2 regions of the Cellvibrio japonicus Ueda107 genome follow, and region 2 is predicted to be linked to the other one. Evidence: predicted binding sites of a transcription regulator. Region 2 holds the regulator's gene; the other holds the start of a gene.
What was found. Region 2 encodes PhoB, which activates phosphate uptake and scavenging genes when phosphate is short. Its sites were predicted from a motif close to TGTCATAAANNTGTAACA; they were not measured.

Region 1: a site for PhoB is predicted at 5,367-5,384, ahead of CJA_RS13430 (ABC transporter permease subunit). Genes of this name have one in related genera too.

What each region holds. Positions count from the first base shown of each region.
Region 1 is NC_010995.1:3,264,823-3,275,890, reverse strand. Features, by position in the region: gene rplM (50S ribosomal protein L13) at 1-48, shown strand, start outside; gene rpsI (30S ribosomal protein S9) at 62-454, shown strand; gene petA (ubiquinol-cytochrome c reductase iron-sulfur subunit) at 704-1,303, shown strand; gene CJA_RS13445 (ubiquinol-cytochrome c reductase) at 1,305-3,542, shown strand; gene CJA_RS13440 (ClpXP protease specificity-enhancing factor) at 3,645-4,064, shown strand; gene CJA_RS13435 (PstS family phosphate ABC transporter substrate-binding protein) at 4,329-5,300, shown strand; gene CJA_RS13430 (ABC transporter permease subunit) at 5,464-7,749, shown strand; gene pstA (phosphate ABC transporter permease PstA) at 7,779-9,467, shown strand; gene pstB (phosphate ABC transporter ATP-binding protein PstB) at 9,512-10,303, shown strand; gene phoU (phosphate signaling complex protein PhoU) at 10,324-11,046, shown strand.
Region 2 is NC_010995.1:196,313-207,380, reverse strand. Features, by position in the region: gene CJA_RS00770 (dicarboxylate/amino acid:cation symporter) at 1-1,096, opposite strand, end outside; gene CJA_RS00765 (HU family DNA-binding protein) at 1,142-1,417, opposite strand; gene CJA_RS00760 (chorismate--pyruvate lyase family protein) at 1,642-2,220, shown strand; gene ubiA (4-hydroxybenzoate octaprenyltransferase) at 2,241-3,170, shown strand; gene phoB (phosphate regulon transcriptional regulator PhoB) at 3,256-3,954, shown strand; gene phoR (phosphate regulon sensor histidine kinase PhoR) at 3,991-5,271, shown strand; gene CJA_RS00740 (PKD domain-containing protein) at 5,598-8,366, shown strand; gene CJA_RS00735 (hypothetical protein) at 8,526-8,894, shown strand; gene CJA_RS00730 (hypothetical protein) at 8,952-9,659, shown strand; gene CJA_RS00725 (DUF4062 domain-containing protein) at 9,771-10,592, shown strand; gene CJA_RS19560 (hypothetical protein) at 10,641-10,829, shown strand; gene CJA_RS00720 (ParA family protein) at 10,871-11,068, opposite strand, start outside.

The DNA.
Region 1 (11,068 bases), 1.5 Mb from region 2:
GCCGAGCATCCACATGCTGCTCAGCAACCAAAAGAACTGAACATCTAAGGGGAGCTGAGACATGTCTGTAACTCAATACTATGGTACTGGTCGTCGCAAGACCTCTACCGCTCGCGTTTTTATCAAAGCGGGTAGCGGTGTTATCACCGTTAATGACCGTCCCCTGGATGAATACTTTGGCCGTCCGGTGGCGCGCATGGTGGTTCGTCAGCCCCTCGAACTGGTTGATCTGGTTGAGAAGTTTGATGTTAACGTCACCGTGAGCGGTGGTGGTAGCTTCGGTCAGGCGGGCGCAATTCGTCACGGTCTGACTCGCGCACTGATGGAGTACGATGAGAATCTGCGCTCCGAGCTGCGTAAAGCTGGCTACGTTACCCGCGACTCCCGTGAAGTTGAGCGTAAAAAAGTGGGTCTGCGCAAAGCTCGCAAGAGACCACAGTACTCCAAGCGTTAATCGGCGGTCAGATCAGTTTTTGGTCGATTGTCGGATGGCGATCAAAAACGCCCAAGTCATCAATGGCTTGGGCGTTTTTTTATACTTTGATTTTGCGCAAGATAACCCAGGGTTTGTGTGGTTATTCTTGTCAGAAAAGCGTTAATTCTTTAAGATTGCCCGCCTTTTGGGTAGTCGTCGAAGACCGGTGGAAACCCGGCAAACCAGTGACTCGCTAGCCGTCTAAAGCCGTTAGGGGAGAAAATCGTCATGAGTAATGACGCTGTTAATCAAACGCGTCGCCGCATGCTTATCGGGGCTACCTCTGTAGTAGGTGCCGTAGGTGTGGTAGGTGCAGCAATTCCTTTTGTGGGTTCGTGGAACCCAAGCGCCAAAGCTAAAGCGGCCGGTGCTCCCGTCAAATATAACGTCAGCAAAGTTGAACCAGGCGCCATGGTGACCGTAGAGTGGCGCGGCAAGCCAGTTTACATCCTACGCCATACCCAGCAGTCGTTGGATAGCCTTAAGAAGGTCGAAGAAATGCATCTGCTGCTTGATCCTAATTCCGATCAACCCCAGCAACCTCCCTATGCCAAAAACCCTGAGCGCGCCATCAAAAAAGAGTTTTCTGTACTCCTGGGGATTTGTACCCACTTGGGGTGTGCGCCCTTATTCCGGCCGGATGTAGGTGCTGCGGATTTGGGGGGAGAGAAATGGCAGGGTGGTTTCTTCTGTCCATGTCACGGTTCCAAGTACGATTTGGCTGGTCGTGTCTATACAGGCGTTCCTGCGCCGCTCAACCTGGAGGTACCGCCTTACAGGTATGAAAGCGACTCGGTGATAGTCATCGGTGAGGATCAGGAGGCTTGATATGAATTGGTTAGTTGGTTTATGGCAGTGGGTTGATAAACGCCTCCCGGTTCAGCGGGCCTGGGATACCCACATGGGCAAGTACTACGCGCCCAAAAACTTTAACTTCTGGTATTTCTTCGGTGTGCTTTCTCTGTTGGTACTGGTGAACCAGCTGGTCACCGGTATCTGGCTCACCATGAGCTTCGTTCCCTCCTCTGAAGGTGCATTCGCGTCGGTTGAGTACATCATGCGCGATGTGGATTACGGTTGGATTATCCGTTATATGCACTCAACCGGAGCATCTGCATTCTTTGTCGTGGTTTATCTGCATATGTTCCGCGGCATGATGTACGGTTCCTATAAAGCGCCACGCGAACTGGTGTGGATCTTCGGTATGGTGATTTACCTGGTACTGATGGCTGAAGCGTTCATGGGTTATGTGTTGCCATGGGGGCAGATGTCCTATTGGGGCGCCCAGGTAATTGTGTCCCTGTTTGGTGCGATCCCTGTGATCGGTGAAGACCTGGTGCAGTGGATTCGCGGTGACTACCTGATTTCCGGCATTACTCTTAACCGTTTCTTTGCCCTGCACGTTGTTGCCTTGCCCATCGTGTTGCTGGCGTTAGTTGTGATGCACATCCTGGCGTTGCACGAAGTGGGTTCCAACAACCCGGATGGGGTTGAAATCAAGAAGAACAAAGATGAGAACGGTATTCCTCGCGACGGCGTTCCCTTCCATCCCTTCTACACCGTACACGACCTTGTGGGCGTAACGGTATTCCTGTTTGCCTTCTGTTTCGTGATTTTCTTTATGCCGGAGATGGGGGGCTTCTTCCTGGAGTACGCCAACTTCGAGGAGGCTAATAACCTCAAAACCCCAACCCATATTGCGCCCGTATGGTATTTCACCCCTTTCTATGCGGTGCTGCGCGCCGTAACCCTGCAAATTGAGCTGGGCCCACTGGTGCTCACCGCTAAACTGTTAGGTTTCATTGCCATGGGGGCAGCCATTGCCCTCTTGTTTGTGCTGCCCTGGTTGGATCGCAGCAAGGTGAAATCCATGCGCTATCGCGGCCATATCCCGCGCATCATGCTGATTACCTTTGCGGCTATGTTCGTGGTGCTTGGTTATTTAGGGGTTAAATCGCCGACGGATGGCAGGACCTTCCTGTCGCAGATTGCTACGGCATTCTATTTCGCCTACTTCCTCACCATGCCGGTATGGACAACGACCAGCCCGGAAAAAGCTACCTCCAAGATTTCATGGGTGCTGTGTGGTGTGTTTGCTGTGATTTTTGCCTGGATGGGTATTGATTACCTGGGCACGAATGATATTCCCGTGTTGCTCTACATCCTCACGTTTGCCCTGGCCATTATTTTTGCTGTGCTGCCCAAGCTGGCTACGCGTGACAAAGACCTGGTTGAGCCTAGCCGCACACAGGATAAGGGGTTGCCCAAACTCCTGGTATTTGCCGGTTTGGCCCTGTTTATCATCCTGACGGTAGTACCCATTAAGGCTGTTGCGGCTGAAGGTGCTTTTGCGTGCGGCAGTATCCCCTGTGATGAAATGGTTCCTGACCTTAAGAACAAGGAATCTTTACAGCGCGGGGCCAAGTATTTCGTCAACTATTGTATGGGATGCCACTCTGCCAAATTCTCCCGTTATGAAAGAGTGGCAGATGACCTGGATATCCCGCATGAGCTGGCTGAGCAGAACCTGATCTTTGGCGATCAACGCATCGGTGAGTTAATGGAGATTGCCATGCGTCCGCAAAATGCCAAGGTCTGGTTTGGTGTAGTTCCTCCGGATTTAAGCCTGGTGGCCCGTTCGCGCTCCCCGGAATGGCTGTACACCTACCTGCGCAACTTCTACAAAGATGACACACGGCCCTTTGGTGTGAATAACCGTGTGTTTCCCAATGTGGGTATGCCCCATGTCCTGATTGGCCCACAAGGCCTGTTGGAGTGCGGTGCTGGTCCAAAGCTGAATCACCATGGCGGTGCCTTGCGTAACGAGGTTGGCCAGATTGAAATGGATGAGCACTGCGGTGCCCTCAAGCCAGGTAAGATCAAGGGCAGTTTGTCGACCGAGGAGTTCGATCAGGCTGTATACGACTTGGTGAACTTCCTGGAATATGTGGCAGAGCCTGTTGCCGTGAAGCGCCAGCAGATCGGCTACTGGGTTTTAGGCTTCCTGGTGATATTGTTCATTTTTGTCTACTTCCTGAATCGCGAGTTCTGGCGTGATATTCACTAGTCAGCAGATGAGCACTAACGGGCGACGCAAGTCGCCCGTTTTGTTTTAAGGGTGATGTTGTTATTCTGGCCAGCCCCCGTTGTTTGATAGAAGGTAAGTTTCATGTCCATGACCTCCAGTCGTCCCTACTTCATCCGAGCGCTCTACGAGTGGATTGTGGACAATAACTGTACCCCGCATATTTTGGTTGATGCCCATATTGAGGGAACGCGTGTTCCCCAGCAGCACGTCAATAAAGATGGTCAAATCATTCTGAATATTGCGCCTTCGGCGGTCAGCGATTTTGTGATGGATAACCTCACACTCTCTTTCAGTGCCCGGTTTGGCGGTGTTGCAAACCATTTGTTTATTCCCTGTCATGCCATTTTGGGGATCTATGCCCGTGAAAACGGTCGCGGCATGATGTTTGAGCCAGAGGAAGCCCCCAAACCCCCAACGCCTCCTGCACCGGCTCCTGCGCCCAGCCCAGCGCGTGATATTAAATCTGCTACCAAGCGACCGGGCTTAAGGGTCGTCAAATAAACGATTATTCGCGTTCCTGGAATTAAAAACACCGCCCTTGTTGGCGGTGTTTTGTTTTGCGCGTGCAATAGCAATCGTAAAGATGACAGTCTCGCGACATTTTTGTGACATGGCGTGTATTGGTCATATAACTGTCATATTCGCTGGGTAGAGTGGCGACAGTGGTGGAACAAGCCCACCCCGCGGTAACGGGAATCAACAAGCGATCCTGTACCCATTACGTTTTACTGTCGCGTTTTTTACCTACTGTGAATGGAGCGCTCTATGAACGCCAAGCAAATAATCAAAGGGTTGGTTGTCGCCAGCTCATTGGTATGCGCTGCTGCCCTGCAAGCAGCAGTTGATTCCAAACTGCCTGAGTACAAAGTGACTACAGGTGTCTCTGGTACTGTTAACTCTGTAGGTTCAGATACGCTGAACAACCTGATGACACTGTGGGCAGAAGATTTTAAAAAGTGGTATCCCAACGTTAATATCCAGATCCAGGGCGCGGGCTCTTCCACTGCGCCACCAGCCTTGACTGAAGGGACTTCTAATTTTGGTCCCATGAGCCGCACTATGAAAGCGGAAGAAATCCAGTCATTCGAAGCCAAGCATGGCTACAAGCCCACCGCTGTTCCTGTCGCAATTGACGTTTTGGCTGTCTATGTCAACAAAGACAACCCGATTAAAGGCCTGACAATTCCCCAGGTGGACGCCATCTTTTCGGCTACCCGCAAGTGTGGTGCGCCCAAAGATATGACCCGTTGGGGAGAGGTAGGCCTGACCGGTGCCTGGGAAAAGCGCGATTTCACCATTTACAGCCGTAACGCTGTTTCCGGTACCTATGGTTACTTTAAAGAAGAAGCCCTGTGTAAGGGCGATTTCAAAGCTTCTATCAACGAGCAACCGGGTTCTGCATCGGTAGTGCAAGGTGTGTCTGAGTCGCTGAACGGTATTGGCTATTCCGGTATTGGTTACATCACCTCCGGTGTACGTGCGGTGCCGCTTGCGCGTAAAGAGGGCCAGGAATTTATTACTCCGGATGCTGCCCATGCCCTGGATGGTAGCTACCCGCTGTCACGGGTGCTGTTTGTGTATATCAACAAACACCCAAATCGCCCCCTGGACGCGTTGCAATTGGAATTCCTGAAGCTGGTTCTTTCCAAGCAAGGCCAGGAAACCGTAGAGCGTGATGGTTATATTCCACTGCCTGCTGCCATGGCTGAAAAAGCATTGGCTGAGTTGCAGAAGTAAGCGCCTGTCGCTTGGTTATTGGAAGCCGCCGATGATTTCGGCGGTTTTTTTTAGCCTGCAGAAAAGTGTTGCAGTTCTATGACAGTGCGAATGGTTTTGTAACAAAACTGTCATCTGGTGTTGCTAGGATTCCAACGCCAGACAGCTGCCAGGTAATGCACCTATGTCCAACCTTAAGATACCGGTCAAGCCAATGAATAGTTTGATGCCGACTGCCGAGCAGCGCACCCGGTTGCGCAAGATTCGCCGCTTTAAAGACCAATTTTCCCGTTATGGAATTACGGCGGCTGGTATTGCTGTCGTTTTCTCTCTGGGATTGATTTTTTTCTATTTATTTTCAGAAGTCGCCCCTTTATTTCGCGGCGCATCAATCGAGATCAAAAAAAATGTACCTGCAACCCATTATGGACAGCAGGAATCTATCGCCTACATGACACTTGAGCGCTACGAAGAGCTGGGAACTTTTATAGATGCCAAGGGAAATATTCGATTCTGGGATGTCAATCGCCAACAAGCGCGCGCCCAGGTCAGTATGGCAATTCCCGAGGCCGCACAGTTGGCCAGTGTTGGTAAGAGCATTCCCTCCAGTGGATTGGTGGCACTGGGATACAGCAATGGTCAGGTTCTGGTATTAAAACCCAGTTATGCCTTGAGCTACCCCAATGACCAGCGTGAAATTACCCCGGGCATTGCCTATCCCCTGGAGTCATCGCCCTTATTGGTTGATGAGCAGGGTGCTGTACTTCGATTGGTGGCATTGCAGGAAATTCACGGCGGCATCCTGTTAGGGGCGGTTACCGCCGATGAACGTATTTTGCTGGCTTCTTTTTCCAGCAGCCAGAATTTTTTAACCGGTGAAACCCGTGTGATGCAGGATGTGTATTCATTACCACCATTACCATCCGGTGAGCGCGCCTTGTTTATGCAGATTGATGAGTCTGGCAGGCACCTGGTTGTCGCCTCTGATCAATCCAAACTCTATTTATTCAATATCCTGAACCCTGCGGCTGCAGAACAGCGCGCCGGGGTAAAAGTATCGGATGCCGCAATTACCGCCATGGAATTTTTGGTGGGTACCGGGTCACTGGTTATCGGAACTGCCAAGGGTGAAATCAGCCAATGGTTCCTGGTGCGTGATACTGATAACCAGTACCACGTTCAGCATGTACGTGATTTTGATGCCTTGTCCGGCGCAATTACCGTTGTCAGCCCCGAATACAGCCGCCGTGGTTTCTGGGTCGGCGATGACCGCGGTAATCTGGGCGCATTTTATGCAACCTCGGAGCGCACGTTACTCATTGAAAAATTGAGTGATAAAGCGATTCGTCACATTGCAATATCACCCATTAACAGCCGCGCTTTAATTGTGGATGACAGCCAGTCTTTAATGATTGCTGAGGTATGGAATCGCCATCCGGAGGTATCGTTCAGCTCTTTGTGGCAAAAGGTATGGTACGAAGGACGCGAAGCACCGGACTATATTTGGCAAGCCTCGTCCGGTAGTGACAGCTTCGAAGCCAAAATGAGTTTCGTACCTTTGTCCCTGGGTACGATAAAAGCAGCATTTTTTGCCATGCTGTTTGCTATTCCATTGGGAGTGATGGGCGCAATTTATACCGCTTACTTTATGACACCCAAGTTGCGAGGCCTGGTTAAACCTACCATCGAAATCATGGAAGCCTTGCCTACGGTCATTTTGGGTTTCCTCGCCGGGCTTTGGCTGGCGCCTTTTATAGAAAATCATCTGCCGGCTATTTTTGCCATCCTGGTTGCGGTACCGCTGGTTATGTTGTTGGTTGGCTATCTCTGGAGCCGTTTGCCCGGCATGATTCGCGAGCGGGTTCCTGCGGGTTGGGAAGCGGTGATTCTGATGTTGCCTATCGTGTTAACCGGTTGGGCTTGTGTCGCTATCAGCGCCCATACCGAGGTCTGGTTATTTGATGGCAGCATGCGCCAATGGTTTACCAATAACGGTATTAACTATGATCAGCGCAACGCATTGGTCGTTGGTATCGTGATGGGGTTTGCCGTTATCCCCACTATTTTCTCAATTGCCGAAGATGCTGTTTTTAGTGTGCCCCGGCATCTCACCCAGGGTTCCCTCGCATTAGGTGCTACGCGTTGGCAGACGGTTGTTGGTGTGGTATTGCCCACTGCTAGCCCGGGTATTTTTTCGGCGGTGATGATGGGCTTTGGCCGCGCTGTTGGTGAAACCATGATTGTATTGATGGCGACAGGTAACAGCCCGGTGGTGAATTTCAATATCTTTGAAGGTATGCGAACCCTCTCGGCAAACATTGCGGTGGAGTTGCCCGAGACAGCTGTGGCCAGTACGCATTTCCGTGTGCTCTTCCTGGCGGCGCTGGTACTACTTGCATTTACCTTTGTGGTGAACACCCTGGCGGAAATTGTGCGTCAGCGGTTGCGCCAGCGCTACAGTAATCTTTAATCACCGGCTCATTTTTTCGGAAGTTCGTTATGAAGAATCTGACAAGACGCAAAACCGGCTGGTTTGCCAGCGGCGCGCCCTGGATCTGGTTAAATGCCGGGGCCATGGCCGCTAGCCTGGTGATGGTCATTGGCATTGTGGGTTTGATTGCGGTACGGGGTTTTGGTCATTTTTGGCCGGCAGATATTCTTGAGACCACAGTGGTTCACCGCGATGGACAGCAACAGAAAATCATGGGGGAATTTGTACGCGAGGAAATTATCGCTGCCAGTGTTGCCCGTGATGGCGGTTATCAGGTTGAAGATGGCAAGGAGCTATTGAGTCGTTACCTGATCAAACTGGGAAATCGTGATGTGAGTGGCCGCGATTTTGTTTGGTTCATGGAAATGGGGATGGGGGAGTGGACTTACCCCAGCGATGCAATTGTGGTAGAGCGACGCGAATGGGGCAACTTTTATGGTTTTCCCCTGGCAATCCAGGAAGGCGATAAAACCATTGTCGAGGTGACAGGTGCAAGCTTTTGGGATGAACTTGATCGTCGTGTAACACGTGCATTGGAATTGCATGCGCAAATTCATCGGATAGAAAAAACAGATATTGGCCGTATTAATCGCGCAATGGATGAGTTGCGTCTGGAACGCAGACGCCTGGAATTAAAAGGTGTAACCAGGGAGCGGCTGGTGATTGCCGATGCGGAATTTGCAGAGCGCCGCGCGGTACTGGAACAGCGCTATTCGCAAGTTAAACAGGATCGCGATGAGATATTGTTGTTAGCCAAGCGCGACAAATTACATGTGCGCACCGCAGATGGAAAAAATATCACCATTCCATTGGATAATATTGTGCGTGTGACCCGTCCCAATACCATGGGAGTGTTCACAAAAGCGGGGCAGTATGTTGAGCGCTTCTGGGAATTTATGACGGATGAGCCGCGCGAAGCGAATACCGAAGGTGGTATCTTTCCGGCGATTTTTGGCACTATTACCATGGTATTGGTGATGTCAATTATTGTGTCGCCATTTGGTGTTCTTGCCGCAATTTATCTGCGCGAATATGCCCGCGACGGGACTATGCTCAAAATCATTCGAATTTCAGTTTATAACCTGGCCGGCGTTCCTTCGATTGTTTACGGTGTGTTTGGCCTTGGTTTTTTCGTTTACACCCTGGGGGGAAATATCGACCAGCTCTTCTACCCTGAGAGCTTGCCTTCCCCAACATTTGGAACACCTGGTTTATTTTGGGCATCACTGACACTGGCGTTGCTGACATTACCGATTGTCATAGTGTCAACCGAAGAAGGTTTGACGCGGATTCCCAGCAGTATTCGCCAGGGTAGTCTTGCGCTTGGTGCTACCAAGGCAGAAACTCTGTGGAAGGTCGTCGTACCCTTGGCTACGCCTGCCATGATGACAGGGCTGATCCTGGCGATTGCGCGCGCGGCCGGTGAAGTCGCGCCGCTGATGTTGGTCGGTGTGGTGAAGTTGGCGCCCTCGCTGCCTATTGATGGCAATTTCCCCTATATCCACCTTGACCAGAAAATCATGCATCTCGGCTTCCATATATACGATGTCGGTTTCCAGAGTCCGAGTGTGGAGGCAGCGCGCCCGCTGGTATATGCGACGGCATTAGTGCTGGTACTGCTGATTATTGTGCTTAACATTACTGCAATTCGTATCCGCAATAACCTGCGAGAAAAATATCGCAGCGCGTCGGATTAATTGGCTTATCCCGTTTTATCTTATTGACTTACAGGCACACGACTATGACTCCAGTTGCTGCGGCAGATGCGCTTGATGCACAACCCATCAAGCTTGAGGTGAAGAACCTTGATTTGTATTACGGTAACAAACGCGCACTCAATAGCGTGAATATGAAAATTCCCGAGAAAAAAGTGACTGCGTTTATCGGTCCATCCGGTTGCGGTAAGTCCACATTATTGCGCTGTTTCAACCGTATGAATGACCTGGTGGATGCCTGCCGTATCGAAGGTGAGATACTGCTTGAGCACACCAATATTTATGATCCTAAAGTCGATGTGGCAGAGTTGCGTCGCCAGGTGGGAATGGTGTTCCAAAAGCCCAATCCATTTCCCAAGTCCATCTATGAAAACGTTGCCTATGGCCTGCGTTTGCAGGGAGTAAAATCCAAACGTGTCCTGGATGAAGTGGTGGAAGAGTCATTGCGCGGTGCTGCGCTTTGGGATGAAGTGAAAGACCGGTTGCACGATAACGCGTTCGGTCTGTCGGGCGGCCAGCAACAGCGCCTGGTGATTGCGCGTGCTATTGCGATTGAGCCGGAAGTGATTTTGCTGGATGAGCCGGCGTCTGCCCTTGATCCAATTTCCACCCTCAAGGTGGAAGAGCTGATTAATGAGTTGAAAAACAAATACACGATTGTGATCGTAACCCACAATATGCAGCAGGCGGCAAGGGTATCTGATTACACAGCGTTTATGTATATGGGGGATTTGGTCGAGCATGATTTGACTGATACGCTTTTCACCAATCCCAGTAAAAAGCAAACCGAAGATTACATCACCGGCCGTTACGGTTAATGCGGAGGCGCAGCACGATCATGGATATTACCAGTCATACCCATCATATTTCCCAGCAATACAACATAGAGCTGGAAGCGATTCGTACCCATCTGTCGGAAATGGGCGGCATGGCGCAACGCCAGGTTAATGATGCCATCCAGGCGTTGATTGATGCTGATATTGAACGCGCAGAGCAGGTAGTTCGAGCGGATATCGGTGTTAACAATATGGAAGTGACCATTGATGAGGAATGTGTCCGTATCCTGGCTCGTCGCCAGCCCGCTGCCAGTGATTTGCGCCTGGTTATTGCCGTTACCAAGGCCATTACCGACCTTGAGCGTATTGGCGACGAGGCGAGCAAAATTGCCCGTCAGGCTATCGCTATGCACAAGGACGGATTGGCGCCGCGCGGTTATATTGAAGTGCGCCATATCGGTGGCCATGTTTCCCGTATGCTGCAGGATGCATTGGACTCCTTTGCCCGCCTTGATCTGGACATGGCTCTGACGGTTGTACAGACCGACAGGGTCGTGGATATGGAATACAGTACGGCCATGCGCGAGCTGGTGACGTTTATGATTGAAGACCCGCGCAGTATCACCCGGGTGCTGAATATCATGTGGTCGCTGCGCGCCCTGGAGCGTATTGGTGATCATGCACGCAATTTGGCCCAGTATGTGATCTATCTGGTCAATGGCGAGGATGTTCGCCATGCCAACCTGGAGGCTATCGAAGAAAACGTCCATCCCCGCGACGAGTAATTTTTGTGCGTCCATGCGGCGA
Region 2 (11,068 bases):
GGCCTACACTGGGCACACCCGCTGTGCCTATAGAGGCCAGGGTAGCGGTGAGGATAATCATCAGGTAACCGCCAATGCCCAGGTCTATACCAAATGCCTGGGCAATAAAAATAGCGGCAACCCCCTGCATGATGGAAGTGCCATCCATATTAATGGTTGCCCCCAGAGGAATGGCAAAACTGGCGATCTTGTTGTCTACGCCCATCTCATCGCGACACACGCGCATATTAAAAGGCATGGTGGCACTGCTGGTGGCCGTGCTGAAAGCAAACAACATCACCTTCCATTGTTTTTTGAAAAAGGTCACCGGGCTCAACCCGGTCAGGCTGCGGATTAACAATCCATAAATCACTACACCGTGCAGCAGTAACACAAATAGCACGGTGAAAAAGTATTTAGCCAAATCCAGGATCGCGCCAAACCCCAATTGGGAAAACAATTTAACCAACAGGCAAAAAACCCCATAGGGCGCGAATTGCATCAGCAACATCACCAGGCTGATCACAACATCATTAAGGCTATTAAAAAACGAACTAATTACCTTGCCCGATTCCCCGGTGGTGCGAGAAATCGCAATACCGAACAAAATTGCAAACACAATGATCTGCAACATGTTGGCTTCCACCATGGCCGCCACCGGATTACTGGGGAAGATATCAATCAGCATGCTCTTGATCGACGGGCTTTCCGGTGGGGTAAAATTAACCGCCATATCCATTTGCACCCCGGCACCCGGCTGGATCAGCAGTGCAAAACCAACCGCCAGTGTCAGGGCAATCACCGAGGTCAGGGTGTAATAAATAACGGTCTTACCCGCCATAATTCCCATGCGACTGTGACCACCCAGGGCCGCAGCACCGCACACCAGGGACACAAATACCATGGGGACAACCAGTAGCTTGAGCGAGGCGATAAAGATTTGCCCCAAGGCATCAAACAACCCCTCTATCAGGTAAGTTTGCAGCCACAGCGCCACACCAGTGAGCGGAAGCAGCTGGCCGTCCGGGCCCTTTTCAACCCCTGCCAGCAAATTGAATCCCGCGCCCAGGAGAAACCCCAGCAGCATCCCGATCAGAATTTTTGTGGTCAGGCTCATACCACCTCCAGACAAAAAGCCCCGGCGGTCGCCAGGGCTTGTGGATTATTCATTAACGGCGTCTTTCAGTGCCTTGCCGGCCTTAAAGCTCACGCTCTTGCTGGCAGCAATCTGGATTGCTTCACCAGTTTGCGGGTTGCGACCGGTACGGGCAGCGCGCTCACTCACCTGAAAAGAGCCAAACCCCAACAGGGCAACACTTTCACCGCGCGCCAGCGCATTGGTGATCTGCTCCACAAACGCGGACACCACCAGGTCAGCTTTGTGAGCGCTGAGTTCTACTGTATTCGCGACAGCAACAACGATATCGGTCTTATTCATGGGTAACTCCTTGAGTGTGATAAACAAAAGCCGCAAAACCGGCCAAAGCGCGCGAGTTTACCTGCTGCAAGCGCATTCGTCGCCCCTTGCACAGTACATACCCCCTCGACCAGAGCCACAAACTGGTACACTTTCGCCCCATTTGGGCCAGCCCCCCCAGAACCAATACCACCAAGCCCATGGAGTTTCGCTTGCCTGCTCTGCCTACCACCTGTGATGCGACCATGCTGCCCCACCCAGCCAGTGTTCCCCTGCGCTGGCGCCCCGTGCAGCACTGGCCCCGGGCAAACAGACCAAACCTGGCACTGCGCGACTGGTTAAGCCATGAAGGTTCACTCACCGCAAGGCTGCAACAGCGAAGCCAGGGGTACTTCCAGGTGCACATACTGCGCCAGCACCTGGCACTACCGCACCTGGACGAGCGCCAACTCCTCGGCCAATACCGACGCCCATCCCTGGCATTGATACGCGAGGTCATCCTGCAAGGTCGCGGAGAAGACTGGGTATTTGCCCGCAGCGTCCTGCCTTTACAGAGCCTCACCGGCCGCCTGCGGCATTTGCGCCACCAGGGCAGCAAGCCCCTGGGAGCCTTCCTGTTCAGCCGCCCGGACCTGGCGCGCAGCCCCATCGAACTGGCCTGTATCAGCCCGCAACAGGGCTATGTTCCCATTAGCCTCTACCAGCAGGCGCAGCACCTCTGGGGAAGGCGCTCGGTTTTCTACCTCGACCGCAAACCCTTGCTGGTCAGTGAAGTCTTTCTCCCCAGCTTTTGCCAGGGTCTGGCACACTCTCAACCACGCTAACAGGCCCACAGGATTGACCCATGCCCGGTAAGTCACCCAAACCCACTAAAAACCGCAGCCCACGGCACAAGGCACCGATAACCAATCGCTGGCTGACCAAGGCTACCCATTACGTACAGCTGATGCGTCTGCACAGGCCTATAGGTATCCTGCTGCTGCTATGGCCAACCTGGTGGAGCCTCTGGCTGGCGGCCAAGGGGGCTCCCAGCCTGAAAAACCTGGTGATCTTTACCCTCGGGGTGATCCTGATGCGCTCGGCCGGCTGCGTCATCAACGACTTCGCTGACCGCAGGATCGACGGCCATGTAGAGCGTACCCGTGAACGCCCCCTGGCTACCGGCGCTGTTTCCAGCCGCGAAGCCATCGCCCTGTTTGTGGTGCTCTGCCTGGCTGCCTTTGGGCTGGTGCTTAACACCAACCTGCTGACTATCCAGCTATCCGTGGGTGGCCTGTTGTTAGCCTTCTGTTATCCCTTTATGAAGCGTTACACCCACTTGCCACAAGTGATCCTGGGGGCCGCCTTTGCCTGGGGGATTCCCATGGCCTATGCGGCTGAAGCCGGGGAGATTCCCGCACAAGCCTGGCTGGTTTACCTGGTTGTCGTTGTCTGGACGGTGGTCTATGACACCTTCTACGCCATGGTGGACAGGCCCGATGACCTCAAGTTGGGCGTCAAATCCACCGCCATCCTGTTTGGCGAGCAGGACAGGCTCATCACCGGTATCCTCCAGGCCATCACCCTCTACACCCTGCTGTTGGTGGGCAAGCGCTTTGACCTTGGCAGTTACTACCAGCTCAGCCTGGTTGCCGTGGCCGGGTTATTCATCTACCAGCAATGGCTGATCCGCTACCGCGCCCGTCAAGCCTGCTTTAAGGCCTTTCTCAACAACAACTGGGTAGGATTTGCCATATTTACCGGTATAGCGCTGGATCTGGCCCTAAAAACATGACGGCCTTGTGACATTGTCATAATTCCGTAACACTGTATTTATTAAATAGCGTCACACGATGTAAGCACCCACCAGGCACAGTGTTATGACCGGACGCAAAATTCTTATTGTTGACGACGAATCCGCTATTCGCGACATGCTGCGTGTCGCGCTCGAAATGGCAGACTACCAATGTATCGAAGCAGGCAATGCGCAAGACGCACACAGCCTGATCATCGACGAAAAACCGGATCTGATCCTGCTCGACTGGATGATGCCCGGCACCAGTGGTATAGAACTCGCCCGCCGCCTCAAACGCGACGAGGTCACCGCCAACCTGCCCATCATCATGCTCACTGCCAAAGGTGAAGAGGACAACAAAATCCAGGGCCTGGAAGTCGGCGCCGACGATTACATCACCAAACCTTTCTCACCGCGCGAATTGGTTGCCCGCCTCAAAGCGGTATTGCGCCGCGCAGACCCACACGTCAACTCCGCCCCGATTATCGTTCAAGGCTTGTGCCTGGACCCGGCCAGTCACCGCGTCACCATCAATAACCAATCGGTCGACATGGGGCCTACGGAATACCGCTTACTGGAATTTTTCCTCACCCACCAGGAAAGAGCCTATACTCGCAGCCAATTGCTGGATCACGTCTGGGGTGGCAATGTCTATGTCGAAGAGCGCACAGTGGATGTCCATATCCGCCGCTTGCGCAAAGCCCTCGCCATTGATGGCCACGAAGATCTGGTGCAAACCGTGCGCGGTACCGGTTATCGTTTTTCCACCAAAATCGAAGCCTGATAAATACCCCGCACCTACCGCGAGAGGCCGCTCAGCTTGTTAAAAGGTTTCACTGCCGAATTGCGTCGCATCGGCCTGATTTTGTGTATCGCACTCATAGTTGGTGTAGCAGTAGACCATATCACCCTGGCGCTACTGCTCGGCAGTACCATCTACATCATCAACCATTTTTTACAATTGCATAAACTGCACAGCTGGACCACCCGCAGCGATCAACCACCCCCGGAAAGCACCGGCCTCTGGGGTGAACTTTTCGATAGCCTCTACCAACTGCAACGCCACCAAAAACTGGAAAAGGAACAGTTGCAAGCGGTCATCAAACGCATCCAGGAAATCACCTCTGCCCTGAAAGACGGGATCATCATCCTCGACTGGCGCGGCCACCTCGACTTCTGGAACCCTGCTGCACATCGCATGCTCGCACTCAACACCAAAGACCAGGGCCAATCCGTCATCAACTTTATCCGCCACCCCAAATTTGTCAGCTATTTTGAAGAGCGCAACTACAGCGAGCCGCTGGAAATTCCCTCACCTCGCTTTCCTTCCAAATACCTGCAATTCCAGATCACACCCTTTGGCAACAACGAGCGTTTGATTGTAGTGCGCGATACCACGCAATTACACAACCTGGAAAAAATGCGCCAGGATTTTGTTGCCAACGTTTCCCACGAACTGCGTACGCCGCTCACGGTTATCAATGGCTATGTTGAAACCCTTGCTGATAACAACACCACTCCCGCCTGGGATAAGCCCTTGCAACAAATGCTGCAACAGGCCAAACGCATGTCGCTGCTGATTAACGACTTGCTGGTACTCTCCAAACTGGAAACTACCGAGGCCGGTCACAATCACAAAGCGATTAATGTCGAACAATTATTGCAAGTCGTCAAAAGCGAAGCCGATGTGCTAAGCAGTGAAAAAAGCCAAACACTCACTCTCATCTGCAACAACACCACCAAACCACTCACCCTGCAAGGCAACGAAAAGGAACTGCACAGCGCCTTTTCCAACCTGGTCACCAACGCCATCAAATACACCCAGGCAGAAGGAAAAATTTCCATCCTGCTATGGCAGGATAAAAACCACTTCTACGTCTCCGTCAGCGACAACGGCCCCGGCATAGAAGCCAAGCACCTGCCCCGCCTCACCGAGCGCTTCTACCGTGTAGACGCCAGCCGCAACAGCGGTACCGGCGGCACCGGCCTCGGCCTCGCCATCGTCAAACACGTCCTCATGCGCCACGACGCCGAATTAAAAATCACCAGCGAAGTGGGCAAAGGCAGCGTGTTTATGTGCGTATTCCCTCTACCTCAATAAAACCTAATAACAACGAGTTAAACCGAAGAAAATCGGCATATAAAATACATCGAGCGATGGTTGTTTAAATAACGCTTTACGATGCAAACTTGCCTTGAAAAAAAGTTCATTACTTGCAACGTAAATCCAGTTCGTACTCCATTCATACCTAGTACGCCTTATACAAACTGCGCACAATTAAAAATTATTGAATCTTTAGTAAATTTTCTTAAAAAGAGAAAATGCAACCTATTTCAAATTTTTCTTATTTAGCATAAAATCAAGTAGCTTACGCAAAAATTTTTACCCCTCCCGTAAAGGAAAAACAGAAAATTTGAGAGGTTCTCATGAAAGGAAATATTCAGGATGTGTGCAAAACACTAATTTTTGTTATTACAATACTTAATATCACTGCCTGTGGTGGTAGCAGTAGCAGTAGCAGTAGCAGTAGCAGTAGCAGTAGCAGTAGCAGTAGCAGTAGCAGTAGCAGTAGCAGTGTTCAAAATACTGCTCCTATTGCCAACGCAGGACCAGATAAAACGACTAATGAAAGGGAAGAAGTTGTTCTGGATGGAAATACCTCTTCAGATATAGACAATGACCCACTCGCTTACAGCTGGACCCAGATTTCAGGTCCCAGTGTTTCCCTGACGGATGCGAATACGGCGACAGCCAAGTTTATAGCCCCAACTGTAGCAGTTGATACACCAGCAGTATTTCGACTGACAGTTGATGATGGTTTGTTGAACCATACTGACGATATCCTGATTACAATCAAACCTGTAACCGACAGTATATCTATTGCAATACTCGGACTCGGCAATGAAATTCTAGTTACCAATGAACCAACAATCTCTGTGGCAGGCATAGCCAGTGCTGACGCCCCTATCAACAAAATCAGCTTCAACAATCCATCATCTGCAATATCCGGTGACGCGGCGGGAATAGAAAATTGGTCAGTTTCAGTGCCTCTGGCTATTGGCGACAATCCTTTGACTTTTACCGCACAGGCAGCTGATGGTAAAACAGCCGAAATTAACACCACTATAACCTACTACCCCAATCTTGCGTTTAATACCCCACTAATATTATCTCAAGATATCGCCTACAAAAATGAAACTGTCAACCTATCTGTAACCATAGGCCTGTCCACAGGAACCGAACCAACAGTCACTCTATTTACAGCAAGCGAAGATGGTACGCCTGGAAGTGAACTTGAACCAATGTTGGATGATGGCAAACTGCCAGACGAGATAGAAAAAGACGGTATCTACTCTACTCAATTTGCCATTACACCAACCAGCACAGGCTATCAATGCTACCGAGCCAAAATTGAGATTAACGATAGCACGCCTTACTTCTCAGAACTTCGGTGTATGTGGGTTACATCTCACTACACTGCTGAGGAAGTAGCCACAGCAACCTCTGTCGCTGATGATCTGGAAAGTGCTTATCTCACTCTACTTGCCAATGGCAAAACCGAGATAGAGGCTGCTAACACTGTTGTATCCAGCCTCTCAACTAACATAGATATTGGTGAGGCCGGAGCAACTGGAGATGGTGGTATTTGGTGGGTCACTAAAGCCGGTATTCTTGGAGCCTACCATCCGGTACTTGAGAACCAACGGGCAGCAGCTGCAAAACAGCGCAATGCAACTCCACGCAAACAGAATCCCATATCAACAAAAAAACCTGTCGTACCAACTGTTGCTTACCCGGCGACTTATCTTGCACATCGCAACTACTATGTTCCATCAGCGCCTGCTCAACCGACCAGTAAGTACAACCTTCGGACTAAAACAGCTGGCGAAAATAATCCTATTCTCAGCAATAAAGCCCTTATTATTAGTCCTTATCTCAATAATCCAATTGATCCACAAAACAGCTTTGGGAGTTCCGATGATTATTTTGGGGTATGGAATTCAATCAAAAATGGGAATCAGTGCCTGCTCTATGCAGAAAAAGAAGCCGTTAATAATGGCAGCCTAAATGTCTCTCTTAGTGACTTTTACAATCTTTCATCCTTTGGCTATATACACATAGTCACGCATGGTGATAATTTCTACAATGGCCTCCTAAGCTTATGGCAAAATAATTGGGGCCCCAACAATTTTCTTACCGGCTCCTTGTCTCAAGTTGTAATTTACAGCGGCTTATATTTACCTTCTGATGGCAATGGAGGTTACGACATCACTGGCTATGAGGATGACCTCCAGGCCAAGCGTCTGGTCATAGCGCCAGGTGGTGCCATCGCTATACTACCTAGCTACTTCCAGCGCTATGTGGGCGCATTACCAAACAGTTTGGTCATACTGGGTGCTTGTCGATCCACCTATAACAACTCACTCGCAAACGTTTTCCTAAGCAAAGGTGCCGGGGCTGTGGTTGGTTACACGGATTACGTAAATTCATCCTATGCACAGAACACGCTAAAGATGCTTGTAGAGGAAATGTATACCGGCAAGGATGTTGGCGAAGCGATTAATGCCACTACTGCCATTTACGGAACCAACGACGCAGACAATGACCCAGCCTACATCACCTTATCCGGTGCCAGCAATCTCTCGTTTGGTTCCGGCAACTTCAGCAATCTTGGCTTTGAGGATGGAACCTTAACGACCTGGGAGCGTAGCGGCGATGGCCGTGTTATTTCACAACTGGGTTCAACACGACCTACTGAAGGAGTTTGGGCAGGAATTATATCGACTGGACTGGGTTACACTACAACTGCTGGACAAATCGAACAGACTGGTTGCCTGGCTAACAATGTAACCAAACTAAATTTCGATTGGAATTTCTTCTCCGAGGAATTCCTGGAGTATTGTGAGTCTATATATCAAGATGAATTCAAAGTCGATATATGCGAAAAAGATAATAGTGTAACTACAAATTGCCAAACCCTATTCCAGACCAATATTGACCAGCTTTGCAACTCTGTATCAGCATCTGATGTTTCGTTTGATCAAGGCGGAGTCTATAACACTGGCTGGTCACGCAAGAGTCTGAATATTGATAGTTATGCTGGTAAAAATGTACTGCTACGTTTCTATGCAACTGATATTGGAGACAGTATTTATGACTCAGCAATCCTGCTGGATAACATCGAAATAGAATAATGATGATGCACTACGGTGCCATACCCAGGCACCGTAGTGCATAAAAAGTCAATGAAAATTTTAAAAAATCATTTCACTCTATGTAAAAGTCGTCTGATACTTTACTGTGCAGGCTGGTTAATAGCTTCTTGTTGCTCATCTAATACTGAATCAAACAGAATGGAAAAATGGGATACGGGAGATGTGCAATTCAGTTTGAAGGGAGAAACAGCAGATGTAGATACTCGCACTTGCTTGGAGGAGGTAAGCAGAGGACTGATACAGTCTATTCAGGCCAACACACTTGTGACGATGCGTGTGTATGTTCACCGCAATCATCAATTAGTCAAAAATATTATCGATAGTAAATCCCTTACGATTACCCTGACTACACCATCAACTCCTTTGGTACACTACTCAATAGCGATAGCTGATTCCTTTGACTATATTGTTGTATATGACACTAAGTTAGATAGATATTCTATCCGCAACTTACCTGAAGGCATGGCATTTCCTAATCTCAAAACCTGTTTCTCCAAGGAAGAATAGATTTTCTGCAAAATAAGCTGGCATTGGCTACTACTCGTTAACCTATAAGGCCCACCTATGCCATATTCAAAAATTATCTTCTCATTCATTGCCATACTGGCAGCTACTTTCCACACATTTGAGTGGGGAGTCAAATTTGACGCTATCGGCATGTCCTTGCTATTGCTGGCGGCTATACCCTGGGCATCGTCGTGGCTTGAAAGTATTAAGGTCGGTAATTTTGAAGCGAAGTTCAGAGAGCTGCAAGAAGCCGTAGATGCCACGCAGAAAGAGCTGGATCAATTGAAATCCACCTATCGGGAAATGGAGCAGGACTTCATGAAGACCTGTAACGAATTTGATCCGGATGCGCCGGCAACCGAACTGAATAAACTTGCCTCAAAACTCAAGGCCAAAGCCAAAGGGCTTACGTCAATAGATTTCCTGTTTTCCAATTTGGCAAATTCATCCAACCAGGCTGAGGTATTCGGTGCTGCCTGTGCTTTGCATGTCAGGCCGCAATTCCATGCCATTGATGGTGTTATCAACCTACTTGACGCATTATCAAAAACTGCGACTCTACGGGACTTCCGCTTAAAAACAATCTATCGATTACTGATGGCGGTAGACGAAATAGTAAAACTGGATACACGAAATGACGAAAGCCTGTTAACGGATGAGCAGCGAAAAGGGATTGCCAGGGTACTGGCACAACTTCAATCTCACCCAAGATGCCTGGCCGATGATACGTCTCAATACGCGGCTAAAATCATTGCCAAGTTATAACCAGAAGTCATCTCAAACAACTGTGCATTTTTTTGCTGTAATATTGGGGTATTCTATATCCCCTATCAAATTCAAAATATCCACAGAATATTATTAACAGGCATATTTTCCATGGATAAACGATACCAGGTGTTTGTCAGCTCCACCTATGAAGACCTGAGGGAAGAGCGGCAGGAGATTATGCAGGCCCTGCTTGAGCTGGATTGTATTCCCGCCGGGATGGAACTGTTCCCTGCCACCAATGAAGACCAATGGACGCTCATCCGAAAGGTCATTGAAGACTGCGATTATTATATTGTGGTTATCGGCGGGCGATACGGCTCTGTTGGCCCATTGGGTATCAGCTATACCCAGATGGAGTATGAATACGCGGTAGCACAAAACAAACCTGTCATTGCCTTCCTGCATAAAGATCCGGGTACACTGCCAGCCAAACGGGTTGAGAAGTCCGAACAGGGCAAAGAAAAACTCGATGAATTCCGCGCATTAGCCCAACAAAAAATGTGCAAATTCTGGACAACACCGGCCGATTTGGGATCTGCGGTCAGTCGCAGCCTGATTAAATTAATTAAAGCCAACCCGGCAGTTGGATGGGTCAAAGCTGATTTACTTCCGGAGAAAAGTGCCACAGAAGAAATTTTACGCCTCAGGCAACAAATTGAAGACCTGCAAAACCAGCTCGCAGATTCCCAGCAAGCATCAACGATTGGTATTGAGCACCTGGCCCAAGGCGATGATATTGTCGAGATCAGCTATGCATTCGGCGCATTCAAAACATCGGAATGGCGACCTGATGTAACCTATAAAGCCTCATTCCAAACCACCTGGAACCATATTTTCTCAGCCATATCGCCCTTACTCATTGATGAAGCACCGGATAATACGCTGAAAAAAGGACTCAACAGTTTTATTGAAGCGGAACAGCTTAACTAGCTGCATTCCAACCGGAAACTGGATGGTTTTGTGCTTAAGAATTTTGAAATGAATGACGATGTTTTCAATACGATTAAAGTTCAATTCCTGGCCTTGCGCTTAATGGCCAAAAGCACCAAGCGGAAAACACGCAGCGTTAATGATAAATCAGCCTATTGGATGTTAACCCCGGCCGGAGAAGCCGCTATGGTTACCTTGCGAGCCATTAGAAAACTTCAGCTGACTCAAGAATCCTGATTGTTATCCGGCATTGTTCCTGCAGCAATGGAAGACGCCATTCACCCCTGCGCAGTACCTTCACGCGATATTTCAGACGGCGTAAGCTCATGGGCCGCTTCATCCTTGAGCCACTGGTGCTCGCGATTTTGTGCATCAATCCAGTTCATTAACGACTCCCAATCCTCGCGGTCGCGGGCGTAGGCTTGTTGGGGATAGTCGATAATGCCTCGTCCTTCGGTGTAGGCACGCACATAATT